4 regions of the Bacillus marinisedimentorum genome follow, and region 4 is predicted to be linked to each of the others. Evidence: riboswitches for the same ligand, from Rfam matches in the RefSeq annotation. Region 4 holds a riboswitch; each other region holds the start of a gene.
The links. A riboswitch is a leader RNA that binds a small molecule or an ion and turns the genes downstream of it on or off. The one in region 4 is predicted to bind cyclic di-GMP.
Positions count from the first base shown of each region.

Region 1: linked by a shared signal. The riboswitch ahead of A4U59_RS00710 (EAL domain-containing protein) and the one ahead of A4U59_RS20790 (anti-repressor SinI family protein) in region 4 are both predicted to bind cyclic di-GMP.
Region 2: linked by a shared signal. The riboswitch ahead of A4U59_RS08125 (chemotaxis protein CheW) and the one ahead of A4U59_RS20790 (anti-repressor SinI family protein) in region 4 are both predicted to bind cyclic di-GMP.
Region 3: linked by a shared signal. The riboswitch ahead of A4U59_RS02630 (hypothetical protein) and the one ahead of A4U59_RS20790 (anti-repressor SinI family protein) in region 4 are both predicted to bind cyclic di-GMP.

Region 1 is NZ_LWBL02000005.1:51,767-55,330, forward strand. It holds gene A4U59_RS00700 (helix-turn-helix domain-containing protein) at 181-402, opposite strand; gene A4U59_RS00705 (DUF2975 domain-containing protein) at 413-889, opposite strand; gene sda (sporulation histidine kinase inhibitor Sda) at 1,448-1,567, shown strand; cyclic di-GMP riboswitch class I at 1,747-1,830, shown strand; gene A4U59_RS00710 (EAL domain-containing protein) at 1,910-2,626, shown strand; gene A4U59_RS00715 (rhodanese-like domain-containing protein) at 3,089-3,564, shown strand, end outside.
Region 2 is NZ_LWBL02000026.1:115,794-119,357, forward strand. It holds gene A4U59_RS08120 (methyl-accepting chemotaxis protein) at 1-1,657, opposite strand, end outside; gene A4U59_RS08125 (chemotaxis protein CheW) at 1,680-2,147, opposite strand; cyclic di-GMP riboswitch class I at 2,326-2,414, opposite strand; gene metA (homoserine O-acetyltransferase MetA) at 2,656-3,564, shown strand, end outside.
Region 3 is NZ_LWBL02000009.1:89,566-93,129, reverse strand. It holds gene A4U59_RS02640 (YkvS family protein) at 1-150, shown strand, start outside; gene A4U59_RS02635 (ATP-binding protein) at 289-738, shown strand; cyclic di-GMP riboswitch class I at 930-1,017, shown strand; gene A4U59_RS02630 (hypothetical protein) at 1,197-1,421, shown strand; gene A4U59_RS02625 (hypothetical protein) at 1,418-1,648, shown strand; gene A4U59_RS02620 (hypothetical protein) at 1,645-1,941, shown strand; gene A4U59_RS02615 (S8 family peptidase) at 2,174-3,295, shown strand.
Region 4 is NZ_LWBL02000016.1:29,450-33,013, forward strand. It holds gene A4U59_RS04835 (LLM class flavin-dependent oxidoreductase) at 1-83, opposite strand, end outside; gene A4U59_RS04840 (hypothetical protein) at 281-703, shown strand; gene A4U59_RS04845 (helix-turn-helix domain-containing protein) at 787-1,128, opposite strand; gene A4U59_RS20790 (anti-repressor SinI family protein) at 1,206-1,364, opposite strand; cyclic di-GMP riboswitch class I at 1,388-1,476, opposite strand; gene A4U59_RS04850 (anti-repressor SinI family protein) at 1,854-2,069, opposite strand; cyclic di-GMP riboswitch class I at 2,091-2,181, opposite strand; gene A4U59_RS04855 (potassium channel family protein) at 2,410-3,405, shown strand; gene A4U59_RS04860 (HAD family hydrolase) at 3,473-3,564, opposite strand, start outside.

The DNA.
Region 1 (3,564 bases), on a different contig from region 4:
CATTCCGCTAAACGGTACTTTAGTTGAAGATGACATTGTTTCGAATTAGAAAACCGACTCCGTTAATTGAGTCGGCCTTCTCTTGCTGATGGAGTTATTCTAAGGCTTTTTCACTTTGTGATCTTATCGGAACCCCTTGCTGTTTTACCAGGTTCATTTTCATTTCTTGCTATGTTTTGTTTATCCTTTTGTGTCTTCATCATTTTTGTATTCTAAAATATCCCCAGGTTGGCATTCTAATGCTTTGCAAATTGACTCTAACGTTGAAAGCCTGATTGCTTTTGCCTTTCCATTTTTCAATATTGAAAGGTTTGCCATTGTTATTCCAACCCTCTCAGAAAGTTCCGTCACGCTCATTTTCCTTTTAGCCAGCATCACATCAATGTTGATTATGATTGCCATTGGTATCACCTCAGACCACTAAGTCATTTTCTGATTTTATAATAATCGCCTCTTGTAAAAGCCTTTGAAGAACAGCAGCGAATACTGCGATCACCATTGAAGCAAAGATAGGGACCATTCCGACTATTATGAGACCCGGGGCATCGTCCAGCTCTGCTGCGAGAAAAACGAATGGCATCATTATCACATAAAAGGCACTGATTGTGATTGCACAGTATTTTATATTCTTTAAAGCTTTAACAGAAATTTGGGAGAAAGCTTCGTTCTTATCAATATAACTTAAAAGCCTGAACGCATTAAACAATGCAATGTAAAACGGTATTACTGTTACATACAAACCTGCTACTATGGGATACAGTATATAGGCATAATCGGGATTTACAGGATGATCGGCTAACCAAACCAACCCAAATACACTTAACGCAAGAACTGGAGTCCCAATAAGAAAAACAGCTATCTTTAAAAAAAGGGGTGAACCATGTTTCATAAAAAGCACCTCGCTTATTTAGCGTTAATATGATTTCAAGACATTATTTATCGTATCACAATAAATAATTATTGTTAATATATTCTTCTTTGATATCAAAAATCCTCTTATCTTAAAAAATGGGCATGTTAAAGGTCAATGCTGTTATTCAGCAGCAAAAGTATAACTCCCATAAATTTGGCTCATTAAACTCCCTCTATTAATTACACTTTTCTCTTCAATGGTTTCCATTCTTTTTGTATTTACTCTGTATGGCGAATGATCAACAACAAACTTTAACCATTCCACTAACAGGTTCGGTTTTCAGCGTAGTGCTGAGGGAGATCACTTCATCACAGCTGTTCTTTGTTTTTTGCAAAACATGAAGTTACAACCCTCAAAAGCCCTAAACAAATGCAGTCCGCTTGCGAACGTTTTGATTACAGTTGTCGGTAAGGAACTCCGTGATCAGCTCAAATACATATGATTAACGATTGGTTCATATTGCCCTCGAAAGGATTGTGTAAAATTGTTACTGGTTAACGAACAGGAGGGAATCGCTTGAATAGTTTGAAATTGTTGGATTGGAAGGAATTACTGGATGCTTACAAAATAGCACTTGAATTCAATTTATCCGAAGAGTTTATAGAACTGCTGCGAGACGAAATAGATAACCGGAATCTCACGGACTCAAAGTAGGCCCCCTCTTTTATAGCAAGAGGGAGTTTTCATTTTACGACTTGCTCTCTCGAATCTTCGTTAGTTCTTTTTTACTTTATTTTTAACATTTTTTATATAAAAAGAGGTAAACAAATGAATAATTATGTCGATATATAGGATTGAAGTAGGATGTATTAATATTTAAATAATATCGTGACTTTCGATAATGGCAAACCTGTTGAAAAGCAGGGACGCAAAGCTACGAACCTAAGGTATTGTTCTACGGTAGTCGGGCCGCCGAAAAAGACACATTACAAGAGATATCTTCGTGTGTGCTTTTTTCACGTGGATATCTTTTTTATTTTGAGAGGAGGGATGGCTTTGCAGGCAAATCAAAGCCTTAAGGACACGTTTTACCATCTGTACCAGCCGATTTATGATCTTGATGCCAACAAAATTTACGGATATGAAGCGCTCCTGCGAACCGGTCAGCAAATGGGCCCTGAAGCATACTTTGAAGAAAAATCGAACCATGACAGTTTGAATGAAGCGGATATGCGATCCGTATACCAGGCGGTGGTCAGATTTTTTAATGGATATACAAGGAAGTGTCATTTGTTCGTGAATGTCTTCCCTTCCACCCTTATGGATGAGCGATTTTTAAAAGAAATCCTGCAATTGAAATGGAAACTTAAATTCCCTGCCGGCCAGGTGGTGTTTGAGATAAGCGAAGCTGAAAAAATTTCGGATATGCAGTTATTTAAAAAGCAAGTGAGAGAACTGAAAAAGCACGGGTTTTCCATTGCAATAGACGACTTCGGGAAGGAATCATCTTCTTTTGAACGGCTGTTCGAGCTGAATCCTTCTTATATTAAAATGGACAAGTACCTTGCTGAAAATCTTCTGAAAAATCGTAGTAAACAGACCTTCCTAAAAGGTTTTGTCCAGTCTATTTCTCCTAAAACAAAACTGATCATGGAAGGGATTGAAGATGTCCGGGTTGCTGAATTCATCCATGATATCGGTATCCCATTAGGCCAGGGTTATGCGCTTGGTAAACCGGATTATCTCTCTGAACCGGCATCTTCTATGAAGTAGCTTTATTAAGTTTTCCTTATCGGAAAGCATTGGAGAAATGTGGAGTGATAACTTTAAAACCAACAACCTAAACTTGAAAGTGATAGGAACATTTTCGGAACAGGATGCAGCTATGAGCAGTGAGAAACTGCTCATTTTCTATTTAGGAAAAAACAGGAAAGGAAGCCGCTGCTTTCTCACCTGTCTTTTTCTATGCGAAGTTGCCAATTATAGCATCCATATGTGTTAAAACAACAAATAATCTGTGTTCAAAGATAATGTTCCAAAAAAATTCTTTAGCATGTGAATACTTCTCAAACTATGGTTCTGCCCTACTCCGCAAGGTATATCAGCAATGTATAATCATAAATGAAGTTGTCCAATTCATAGCATGCAGTCCAATTAAAGGGGGGTGCAAGCTGGTTGTCCGGACATTGTTTTGGGGTTTGAACATTATTTTGAACGAAAACGGAGGGAAACAAGATGTGGTGGAAAAAATCAAAAGCGTTACTTATGATGCTGGTGCTGTCTTTATCTTTGACGGGGTTCCTTACAGCCTGCAGCGGTGATGAAGAGGCGGAAGCGCCTGCAGATGATACGGCGGCAGCTGAAGAAAGTGCGGAAAATACAGAAGCAACAGCAGAGCCTGTTGTCGATGAAACGGCTATCATTGCTGAAGCAGCAGAAGCGTACTTCAACAACCTCCCTGAAAATGTGAACATGATCGATGTGGAAAAAATGAACGAGCAAGTCAGCCTTGCTGCCGACCAGCTTTTCATTCTGGATATCCGTAGCCCTGAGGACTTCACGAAGGGGCACATCAATGGAGCGGTGAACATTCCATTTGCGCAGGTCGGACAAAAGATGGCGGAAATTCCGAAAGATAAGCAAGTCGCAGTCGTCTGCTATTCCGGACAAACTGCTTCACAGACTGCTGCAGTACTAAAAATGGCAGGTTT
Region 2 (3,564 bases), on a different contig from region 4:
CCATCTGTGAGAGCGCATCTGCCGATGATGTGATTTCTTCCATGGAGGCAAGCTGCTCCTCGGTGGAAGCGGCGACTTCCTGTGACGACGCGGAATTTTCACGGGCGATCGCTGACAGCTCAGCCGCGCTAAGAGAGAGTTCCTGCACACTTGCGGCCATTTGCTGTGCGGTTGCCGATACTTCTTCGATTTGCGGTGCGATTTCCCGCATTCCTCCGACGATTCCTTTGAATTTCCCGGCGGTTTCCCCGGCGATTTCCATGCCGTTTTTGACGTTATCACTGACATCCGCCATCGTTGTGACAGATCGCTCGGTATCTTGCTGGATTGCTGCGATCAAATCGGAAATTTGTTTTGCTGATAGTTTGGACTGTTCGGCGAGTTTCCTGACTTCGTCTGCGACGACAGCAAAGCCTTTGCCGTGTTCACCGGCTCTGGCCGCTTCGATTGCAGCGTTAAGTGCCAGCAGGTTTGTCTGTTCGGAAATACCGCTTATGACCTCGCTGATCTGTCCGATTTCTTTGGAGCGTTCACTGAGCGACTTTATGCTCTCGTTTGATTCAATTACCGCCCGGTCGATTGTGTTCATCTGATCGACGGTTTGTTTTACGAATGTTTCTCCGGTTTCGGCATGTTCGGCTGTTGAGTTGGCGAACTCGAAAACTTTATGGGTGCTTTCCGCGATTTTTGTAATGCCTGCTGAAACTTCTTCGATGGCAAACGTGTTTTTTTCCACTCCGCTAGTCTGGTTCTCGGCACTTCCGGCAATTTGTTCTATGGCTGAGGCGACCTGTTCGGTTGCGCTTGTCGTTTGGTCAGCACTTGCTGACAGCTGTTCGGATGCTGATGCTACGCTTTCGGATGTTGTGGTCACTTCCGTTATCAAGGATCCCAGTTTTTGTTTCATATTCTGGTAACTTGCAGCGATGACGCCAATCTCATCTTGTGAATGGTCCCGGATATCAGCGGTGAAGTCCCCTTCTCCCGCTTGTTCAAGGACCTCAGCGATCACCGTCAGGCGCTTGCGGATTCTGCGGGCAAACCAGATGCCAATAAGGTTGGTTATAAGAATGATGACGGCCAGTGCACCAAAATACACTTTATTGAAGCTGCCGAGTGTCGCCTGGATAAACTCTTCAGATGCCCCTACGTAATAAATTCCGATGATTTCGCCGCTGCTGTTTTTGATCGGCATATAGGCTGTTTGATAGTCTTTCCCGACGACATTTGCTTCGCCAAGAAAGACTTTGCCGTTTTTAAGCACAGTCTCATTCACTTCCTGCGAAACCGTCGTGCCGACCGCGCGTTTTCCATCCTTCTGGACATTCGTGGATATTCTTGTGTCCCCCTGGAAAATCGTCACCGTATCATGTGTCAGTTCGCCGATTTCATCGACGATTTCGTAGTTTTCGTTCAGTTTGGTATCGCCTTTGAAAAGACTCCCGCCCTTTATTTCCCAATCTCCCGGATATTTTTCATCAATATATCGATAAGACAGTGCGAGGTCTGACTTTGCTTTTTCAACAGCTGAATCTTTCAGTCCGCTTTTGACCTGAGTGTTGACGATGATTGAAACACTAACGGCCGTAAGGATAATTACCGAAACGATAAGAAGGTTGATCTTATGTCCGATTTTCAATTTCTTTAAAACATTCATTGACGAGTCCCCTTTTGTGTTATTAGTTGGCACGTGCAAGCAACTGTTCGACTTCTCCCATATTCGGAAGTTTTTCGATATCGAGGATGATGACCAGTCTGTTTTCCAGCCTGGCTACACCCGTTATGTAATCTCCATTGCTTTGCAAAAGCGGAGGCGCCGGCTGGATTGCTTTTTTCTCAATATCAAGCACCTCACTGCCTGAATCGACCAGCAGTCCGACATTGCCTCCGTTTAAAATGGCGATGATAAGGCGCTGCTGGCCGTCTGAAGCAGGAGGTGACGAGACAGCCATCCGCTTCCGAAGGTCTATGACCGGCAACACCTCATCACGGAGATGGATCATGCCCATTACATCATCGCTCGCATCTGGTACAGCAGTAATTTTCATCACATGTTCTATCGACCGGACCTGACTGATGCCGACCGCAAATTCTTCGTGCCCAAGCTGGACAATGATATACTTTGATTCCTGGTTTACGTCGATCATTTTTCTCCCCCTTTTACATGAGAATTTCAAAATGAAATGGAAGGCGCCGGTTTGAAATTTGAAGTTAATACGGGTATAGCACCACTCCCCTGTCACAAACAAAAACTTTCCCCATAAAAAAACTGCCCGATACAGTTTCAGGCAGGCAAAAACAGGCTCAATTAATCTTCTTGAAAAGAAGAGCAACTGGCTGGCGTGTCTACTGTGATAGAGTTAGCCCCTGTAGCTTTGCGTCCCGGCTTTTCAGCCGGTTTGCCAAAAACAGATATGTGTCCCTGGTGTGTGAAAAGTAATATGTATATGTGAATATTGTCATGATTCCATTTTACTGCATGTGAAATGGTAAGAATAGGGTATTGGGTAAGCGTTCTCAAAAAGTTCATAAAATGTAAATTTATTCATCATGACTTTACCGCAGTACCTAAATAAAGGTTTATTGTTGTCATATTCGGCTGGTTCCCTTTATAATTATGTTTACTGAAAATTCTAAATGGGGGAGGCCTGTGGGGTGCCGATAAATATTCCAAAGTTGCTGCCAGCCCGCGAAGTGCTGGAGAAAGAGAATATTTTCATAATGGATGAAGAAAGGGCGGTCACGCAGGATATCCGTCCATTGAACATATTGATCTTGAATTTGATGCCTGAAAAGGAGAAGACGGAGGGGCAGCTGCTTCGGCTGTTGGGAAACTCGCCGCTGCAGCTTAACATTTCGTTTTTGCGCACGGTCACGCATGAGTCAAAGAATGTAAGCAAGTCGCATCTGGAACAGTTTTATATTTCATTTGATGATATTAAGCACCGGCGGTTTGACGGCTTGATCATAACAGGGGCTCCGATTGAACATTTGCCGTTTGAACAGGTGAATTACTGGCAGGAGCTCACGGAAATTATGGAATGGTCAAAGGAGCATGTCACCTCAGTCATGCATATATGCTGGGGTGCGCAAGCTGCGCTATATTATCATTATGGAATCGATAAGGTCGGGCTTCCGGGCAAGTGTTCCGGCGTGTACCAGCATCAAGTGTTGCAGGCGCCGGGCATTGAACTGCTGCGCGGATTTGACGATGAGTTTCTGGCACCGGTTTCAAGGTATACCGATATTGACCTTGATCAATTGGAGAAAAGCGGGCAAGTGAAGCTGCTTGCATCTTCACCGGATGCGGGCCCGTTCCTGATGATGTCGGAAAACGGCCGCCATGTGATGGTGACCGGGCACCTCGAGTATGACACGGGAACGCTCGCTGACGAATATGCCCGCGATACCGCGAAAGGACTCGATGTGGAAGTGCCGCGCAACTATTTTCCCGATAACGACCCGGAAAAGAGGCCGCTGAACCGCTGGCGCTCACATGCCCATCTGCTGTTTTCCAATTGGCTCAATTACTATGTTTACCAGGCGACTCCGTTTGAATGGGAG
Region 3 (3,564 bases), on a different contig from region 4:
GGATGGTACGGAAAGGTTGAAAAAGTGCTGACGAACAGCGTAATTGTGGACTTAACGGTAATGGACCATCTGGATGAACTGGAATTCGAATTTGAGAAAACAGTTGTAGCCCATAAAAATTACAAGATCGTCAAAAGCGTGGGCGTATAGTATTATAACTTCAGGTGAAAACCCGGCAGTCCTTACGAATCATCGGACAGCCGGGTTTTGTGCGCTTAACAGGTTTACCACTTCCGCAACGGGGGAATCACATTATATATATAAAGTCTACAGTAGAGGGGACCAGCTGTGAGATATGAAGTGGAAATCCATACCAAAGAAGATGTGAAGGCAGCGCTGTTGTGTGCAAAAAAAGTAGCAGAAAATGCTGGGTTTTCAAAATTTGAAGAACAGCAATTGCTTGTCTCTGTTTCAGAGCTAACCCATAACATCATCAAGCATTCCGGATCATCTGGAAGGTTCATATGTTATTCCAATGAACGGGGGATCCACCTTGAAATTGAGGATAGTGGAAAAGGGATCACGGACCTTCCCCGTGTGCTGAAAGAAAGCCATCCCCCGTCCTCTAGAGGTCTTGGTCTTGGCCTTCGCGGCGCCAAAAGGATTATGGATAAATTTTCCATAATGTCTTCACCTGATGAAGGAGTTAAGATTTATGCATTGAAGAAGGTGAAGAGGCCTTTATTGGGTGCTCTTATTCAGTTGGCAATCGTCGACTTTTCGTTTTTTCTATTCTAAAAAAATATTAATTTACAAATTGTTCACCGCCCAAAATCAAGGGCGGTTTTATTTTTACTTAATGACTGGAATATAAAACCATTTTAAAGGAGGAAATACATGGTAGAATAGACCTAATTGTGTCAAATTATGTTGAAAAATGCAATCTAAACTACTATAATTAGCTACAAATCTATAGTTCTGATAAAGAACATCGATAATGGCAAACTTGGCCGAAAGGCAAGGACGCAAAGCTGCGGGTCTAATACTCGAAAGGGTGATGACAGCCGGGTTACCGAAATGTTTATGGAGAAATCCATATTCTTTGGTCTGTGCGGGAATTGCCATGGGGAGGCAATTCCTTTTTTTACTTTAGGTCGTGTTAAATCACAATGTTGATTTTTAATGAAGGTGATTGGAGAGGAAATCAACAACGTCATTTAACAGACCCTTACTTTTTGAATGGGAGTCGGAGGCTTATGGACAAACAGAACTATAACCGGTTGGTACGTGAGAACAGAATGCTGTCTGTCATGTTGAAAAGACAGTCAGGTAAAAAGTCATTTATCGGACAGCTGCTGAAGTATGATGAATCTCTTGATTCGTATCTTTTCTATGATACAGACTTGAAAAATGTTTGGCACTTGCTGGGGAATGAAATTGAGAACATTGAATTAGCAGGCGAAGGGGGCGGCGGATTATGAATACAGTGTATTTCGGTTCGGTCGAATTTTTTGAAATGGAGTTAAGGTCACGCCTGGAAAAAGGTGTATCTGAAATGGATTTTGTCAAAGCAAGGCAAACGGTCATGGATGAAATAGAGGACTTCGTATGCAGGGATTTCATTAAGCAGGAGTGCCTAAATAACCTTTCAGCTGCTTCGATAAAAGTTCAGCATGCAGTTTTCGGTGAAAGAAGTGAACAGGCATGAGGTATACGATTTCAGACATCCAGCTTAAAAAAGGGAAAGTCAGGCTGATTTGCCAGGATTTAATGGAGGAAGCGACCCTTCATGTATCACTCGACCCGGATACACTGGAATGCCTTGATCCGTTCATTCCGGAAGACCTGCAGAGATGCATCGGCAAAAACAGAAATGATATATTCCTTTCTTTACAGGCGATTGCACTCAATGAGGGCAGAAAGGAAAGAAAAGTGGAGTGGAGAAATGAGACTTCCATTCTGCATGAATTGCCGATCAATCCGATCTATTTACCCTATTAAAAGTATTTATAGATTTGTTAACCAAAATACTAGCATTTAACACCTTAATTCGAAATTGAGGTGTTTTTTTGTTGTTAAAAAAGTTGGGAAACCAGCTGCGCAAATTGCGCATTACACCTTGTTTTGTCAAGCTTGTTTCCCAATAACATATCGGTAATTTGTATGTTATCGTATTATTATAAATATTCAGAAACTTTGAGCGGCTGCTCTCTGTTTCAGAAGGAGGATAAGTATGAAAAACCCATGGAAGTTCACAGGATTTATCTTAACGTTCTTGCTGGCTTTTTCAATGATATTCAGCAGTTTTGCCAGCGCTGCGCCGGAGAAGGGTCAGGTCAATGATTATTTGATCGGGTTCAAAGACAGGGTCAACCAAAATATCGTGAAAAACCAGGGCGGAAAAGTCCTTCATGAGTACAAATTCATGGAGGTTGTCCACGCGAAGCTGCCGGAGCAGGCAGTACAGGCACTTGCCAATAATCCTAATATCGCTTATGTGGAAGAAGACCACAAGGCATATGCAATCGGCCAGACGGTTCCGTGGGGCATCACGCACATCAATGCGGATGATGTTCAGGCAACAGGGAATACGGGTTCTGGTGTAAAAGTTGCGATTCTTGATACGGGAATTGATGCAAGCCACGAGGATTTAAGTGTGGCAGGCGGTGCCAGCTTCATCGCTGCGGAACCGGATCCGTATAATGATGGAAACAGTCACGGCACGCATGTTGCAGGTACGGTGGCCGGCCTCAATAACACAGTTGGTGTGCTCGGTGTTGCCCCGTCCGCGAATTTGTATGCTGTCAAGGTACTCGATAGTGCCGGAAGCGGTACATACAGCGGCATCATTCAAGGCATCGAGTGGGCTGTTTCAAACGATATGGATGTCATCAGCATGAGCCTTGGCGGCAGCAGGGGCTCAACATCTCTTCAGCAGGCAGTTGATAATGCTTATAACAGCGGCGTTCTCGTCGTTGCGGCTGCTGGAAATGACGGAGCAAAAGGGAAAAGAAACACAATTGGCTATCCTGCCAAATATGCATCAGCGATGGCTGTAGGTGCAGTTGACGACAGCAACAACAGGGCATCGTTCTCCAGTGTAGGTGATGAACTGGAAATTATGGCACCGGGTGTAAATGTCCTGAGCTCTGTTCCAGGAAACGCTTATGACTACTTTAACGGGACATCGATGGCAACCCCTCATGTTTCAGGGGCGGCAGCTCTTATTTTGGCTGACAATCCATCGTTAAGCAATGTCCAGGTCCGCGGTATCTTGAACAGTACAGCAATTCCGCTTGGTGATGTATTTTACTACGGAAATGGAGTGCTGGATGTGCAAGCGGCAGTTCAATAAAAAATGAAAGAAAAGCCCCGGCGGCTGCCGGGGTTTTTCTTGTGGAATGGTGATGGGTTTATACCTAACAGAATAAAAAAAGGGAGCATACATAAATGTGATATCAACTTTTAAAAAAGCTCTTTGTCGTTCTAACCTGCCCGCGAGTGAAGGATAAAAGGGAACCCTAAAACTTTAATGTTGTTGTAGCCATCAACTGTCACTGGCCTGGCCAATTTGCTAACCCGGTTAAAGCTTTTCTCAAAGAAGAGTGGCTCGGAATCGCGCCT
Region 4 (3,564 bases):
GCAGTTTTTCCTTCTGTTACCGGTGATTGGTCGAGAATACTTAACTTCATGATCGGAATCCCTTCCTTTACATCCTTCACCATCTACATTAGCCTCCAGTGGCGGGATGGACAAATGAAAAAGTTCGAAACAGGGAGAAAAACTCAGAAAAAAGGAGAATAACAAGCTTTTTGTTCTTAATAGAGAATAATAATGTTCATTATAATGTTTTAACATCTTCTTCTTGTACCTTATAATGAAAGTGATAGTTCTTTAAAAAGAACGAAGGGGAGCGGACGGAATGGAGAATGGAATGGAAAACGGAACGGAAAAAAAGATGTACATCACTCATCTTCTGGAGCAGCCGATCAAAGGTAAAATTGCCGTTTCGGCGGTAGATGAAAAGCATATGAAAACAAACAAAGGAACAGTGCTGATCACACTGTTAATGACAGACGGGCTGGAATTCATCAGCCACCTGAACTTCCCTGTTTCCGACCGGATCAGGCTGATACTGGAGTTTCCAGCCGGGGAGGAGCAATGGTCGCTTTTGGGATCAGTCCGCCATAAAAAACAATATCGCGGATACCTCAACAAATACATATTCCACTTCCAGATGGAAGGAAAACCGTTATATGAAATGGAATTCCGCAATATGCTGAAGGAACTGGCGGTAAAAACAGCCTGGGAAACCAATGTACCGGCAGATGACCACCTTCACTGAAAAGAAAAAGGGGTTAAGGGCATGCTGCCGGCTAACATATGAAAAAGCTGCCGCCGGAATCGGCAGCAGCTCAAATTGTGCATTTAATCTTTTTTCGTGTTCTGGACCCGCCATTTATTGAATTCCAGGAACTCGCGGAATTGTTCCTTGCTTACTCCGGATTCCATGGCTTCCTGGACAAGCTGTGCCCACTCAGGATCGAGATTTTCCTCAGCGTCTTCCTTGTTCGCTTCATCCAACAGCAGGGTCTCAACATTTATGCCAAGTACAGATGAGATTTTTTCAAGAAATTGTATGGAAGGGTTAGATTGAATGTTGCGCTCGATTGAACTCAGGTAGGATTTTGCTACGCCTGCCCGGTCTGCTAACTCAGTCAGTGAAAGTCCTCTTTCTTTCCGATACCGTTTAACACGTTCTCCGATCATGGCCATCCCTCATTTAGCTCTCTTTTCGTTATGTTAACAGTATAGCAATAACGGGGATGTTCTGTAAATAGAACGGATTATGTATTTTTTATATAGGACTTTTCGTGCTTCATTTGCAGGAGATAATGCTGCGGATCATTCAGAAAGCTGCTTATGTCCTCTTTCGTTAAACCTCCTTCCTTTGCCTCAATCAACAGTTCCACCCATTCCTGATCAAGCCGTGTGTTCGTTCCCATTGTTTTACCCTCCATGTTCCCTTCCAGGCAATCCAGCTGTCATAGAATGATCATTCCCTTAGACCTGTGATTTTGCGCCCCTGCCTTTCGGCCAGGTTAGCCCTTGTTCTGGAGGTTGAATTTTCCACCCGGGGAAGCTATACAAGTAATGATAAATCGAAACAAGTAAGAAGTCTGTCTAATTTTGCTAAAGTTATCGAACTTTTACGACAATTGTAACTTAAGTTATTCGCTGGGTGTAACGGCGATATAGGGGTAGTTTTGGAAAAACGAGGAGGTATGCAAAAGATTTTATTACAATAAAGCTATAATCAGATGAAGAATGTGTATTTTCTTTTCAGGATATAAAATTCGACAATTTCGTTAATCCACAAGAAAGGAAAGATAAAATCAGGAATATATACCCAAACAAGCGATAAAGTGAGTAAAAGCCTGGGTGAAAGAAAAAACAGCCTTTGGCCCCAATAAGGGTAAGGCTGAAGGAAAGTACTACTGGAGAGCTTCTTCTGGTTGCCCGCCTGGAACAGCTCCTTTGCTTACATAATGGAGCGGCTCCTGGGGGCTGTCGGAATGCGGACCGTTGTGTAAAAGGAAGTTTCTAATCTCATCTGCTGTAAAACCCATTTCTTTAGCCTTGCGCATCAAATCTGCCCATTCATGGTCAAAAGACTGTTTTTCATCATTTAGCACAAATATGTGTGCCATGACCCATTCTCCGTTCCGCTTTCAGGCAGGCCAGCTGCCATGGGGCAATTGCGCCCTTTAGACCTGAACCTTTGCGCCCCTGTTTTTTCAAACAGGTTTACCTTTTTCTGAAGGTCATTTTTTGGTCCGAAAATTTGACACGTCAGCTTCTGCAAAGGTTTACACCAGTCCCTCCTTTTCCTTTTATAAGCTGTTTCTATTATATAATAAAAGAAAAAATTATTGCTGATTTTCGATTAATAATCTTTGATATTTCTTACCTTGTTCACGATTGTAAACATTTTGTCATAGTAGAATGGATGAAGGGGAAAGACTAGACAAAAAATCGGGGGAGTTTGCAATGGATGCGTTAAAGTCATTGTTATATGGTATTGCAGGTGTGGCGTTTTTAGTCTTATTCGGAACGGCCGGCTACTCCCTTCTGGAGGATGTGTCCCTTTTTGATGCGCTCTGGATGACGATGATCACTGTACTGACCGTCGGGTATGGCGACATCATACCGATGACCGCCGCCGGGAAGATATTTACAATGCTAATCATACCGGTGAGTATCGGGCTTGTGACCTATACACTCGGTTCGCTTGTGGTCATTATGATTGAAGGTATATTTTCGGATACAGTAAGGAGGAAGCGGATGGAGAGGGTAATCGGGAAACAGAAAAACCATATTATTATTTGCGGTTACGGCAGGGTCGGTGAACAGGTTGCCGCCCAGCTTGGGAATGAAGCGGTAAGTTCCGTCATTATTGATAAAGACGGCCGCAGTCTCGAAGAAATGCCAAATGATGTCCTTTTTATAGAGGGGGATGCAACTGAAGATGAAACGCTGATTGCAGCAGGAATTGAACGGGCTGCCGGACTTGTTGCCGCACTTCCGGATGATGCAGATAATGTGTTCATCTCACTGACCGCAAAAGGAATCAATCCGAACATTCAGGTGGTCGCAAGGGCAGAGAAGCTGGAATCAGAAGCAAAGCTGAAACGGGCAGGGGCAGATAAAGTCATTAATCCTTCCAACATTGGCGGACGCCGTATGGCGATGTCCATCATCAAGCCGATCAGTGTTGAATATGTCGATACGGTCCTGGAGGAACCGAATGAATCGTTCAGTATCGAGGAAGTTGTAATCGGAAGGCACTCCATGCTGCAGGGCAAAACGATCCAGTCGGCAAAAATCAGGGAGGCATTCGGTGTAACAATCGCGGCAATCAAAAGGGGAGACCGGCTGATCAGCAATCCGCTGGCTTCCGAGCAGCTTTCTGAGGGAGACTTGCTGATCATCTTCGGAAACAAGGATGAAATGCAGCTGTTTGAAGATGCGGCGAAGGAGAAATAAGCCTGCTTCTCCTCAGATAAAGAATTCCTGGAGAAAGAGGCTTCACATTTGATCCCTCTCCTTCATGTCAAACTTCAAACGCATTGGAAAGTGTATGGACCACAGCCAGGTTCTCATGGCCTGCTTCATGACGATGCGGATGAATATAGACCGCATTCA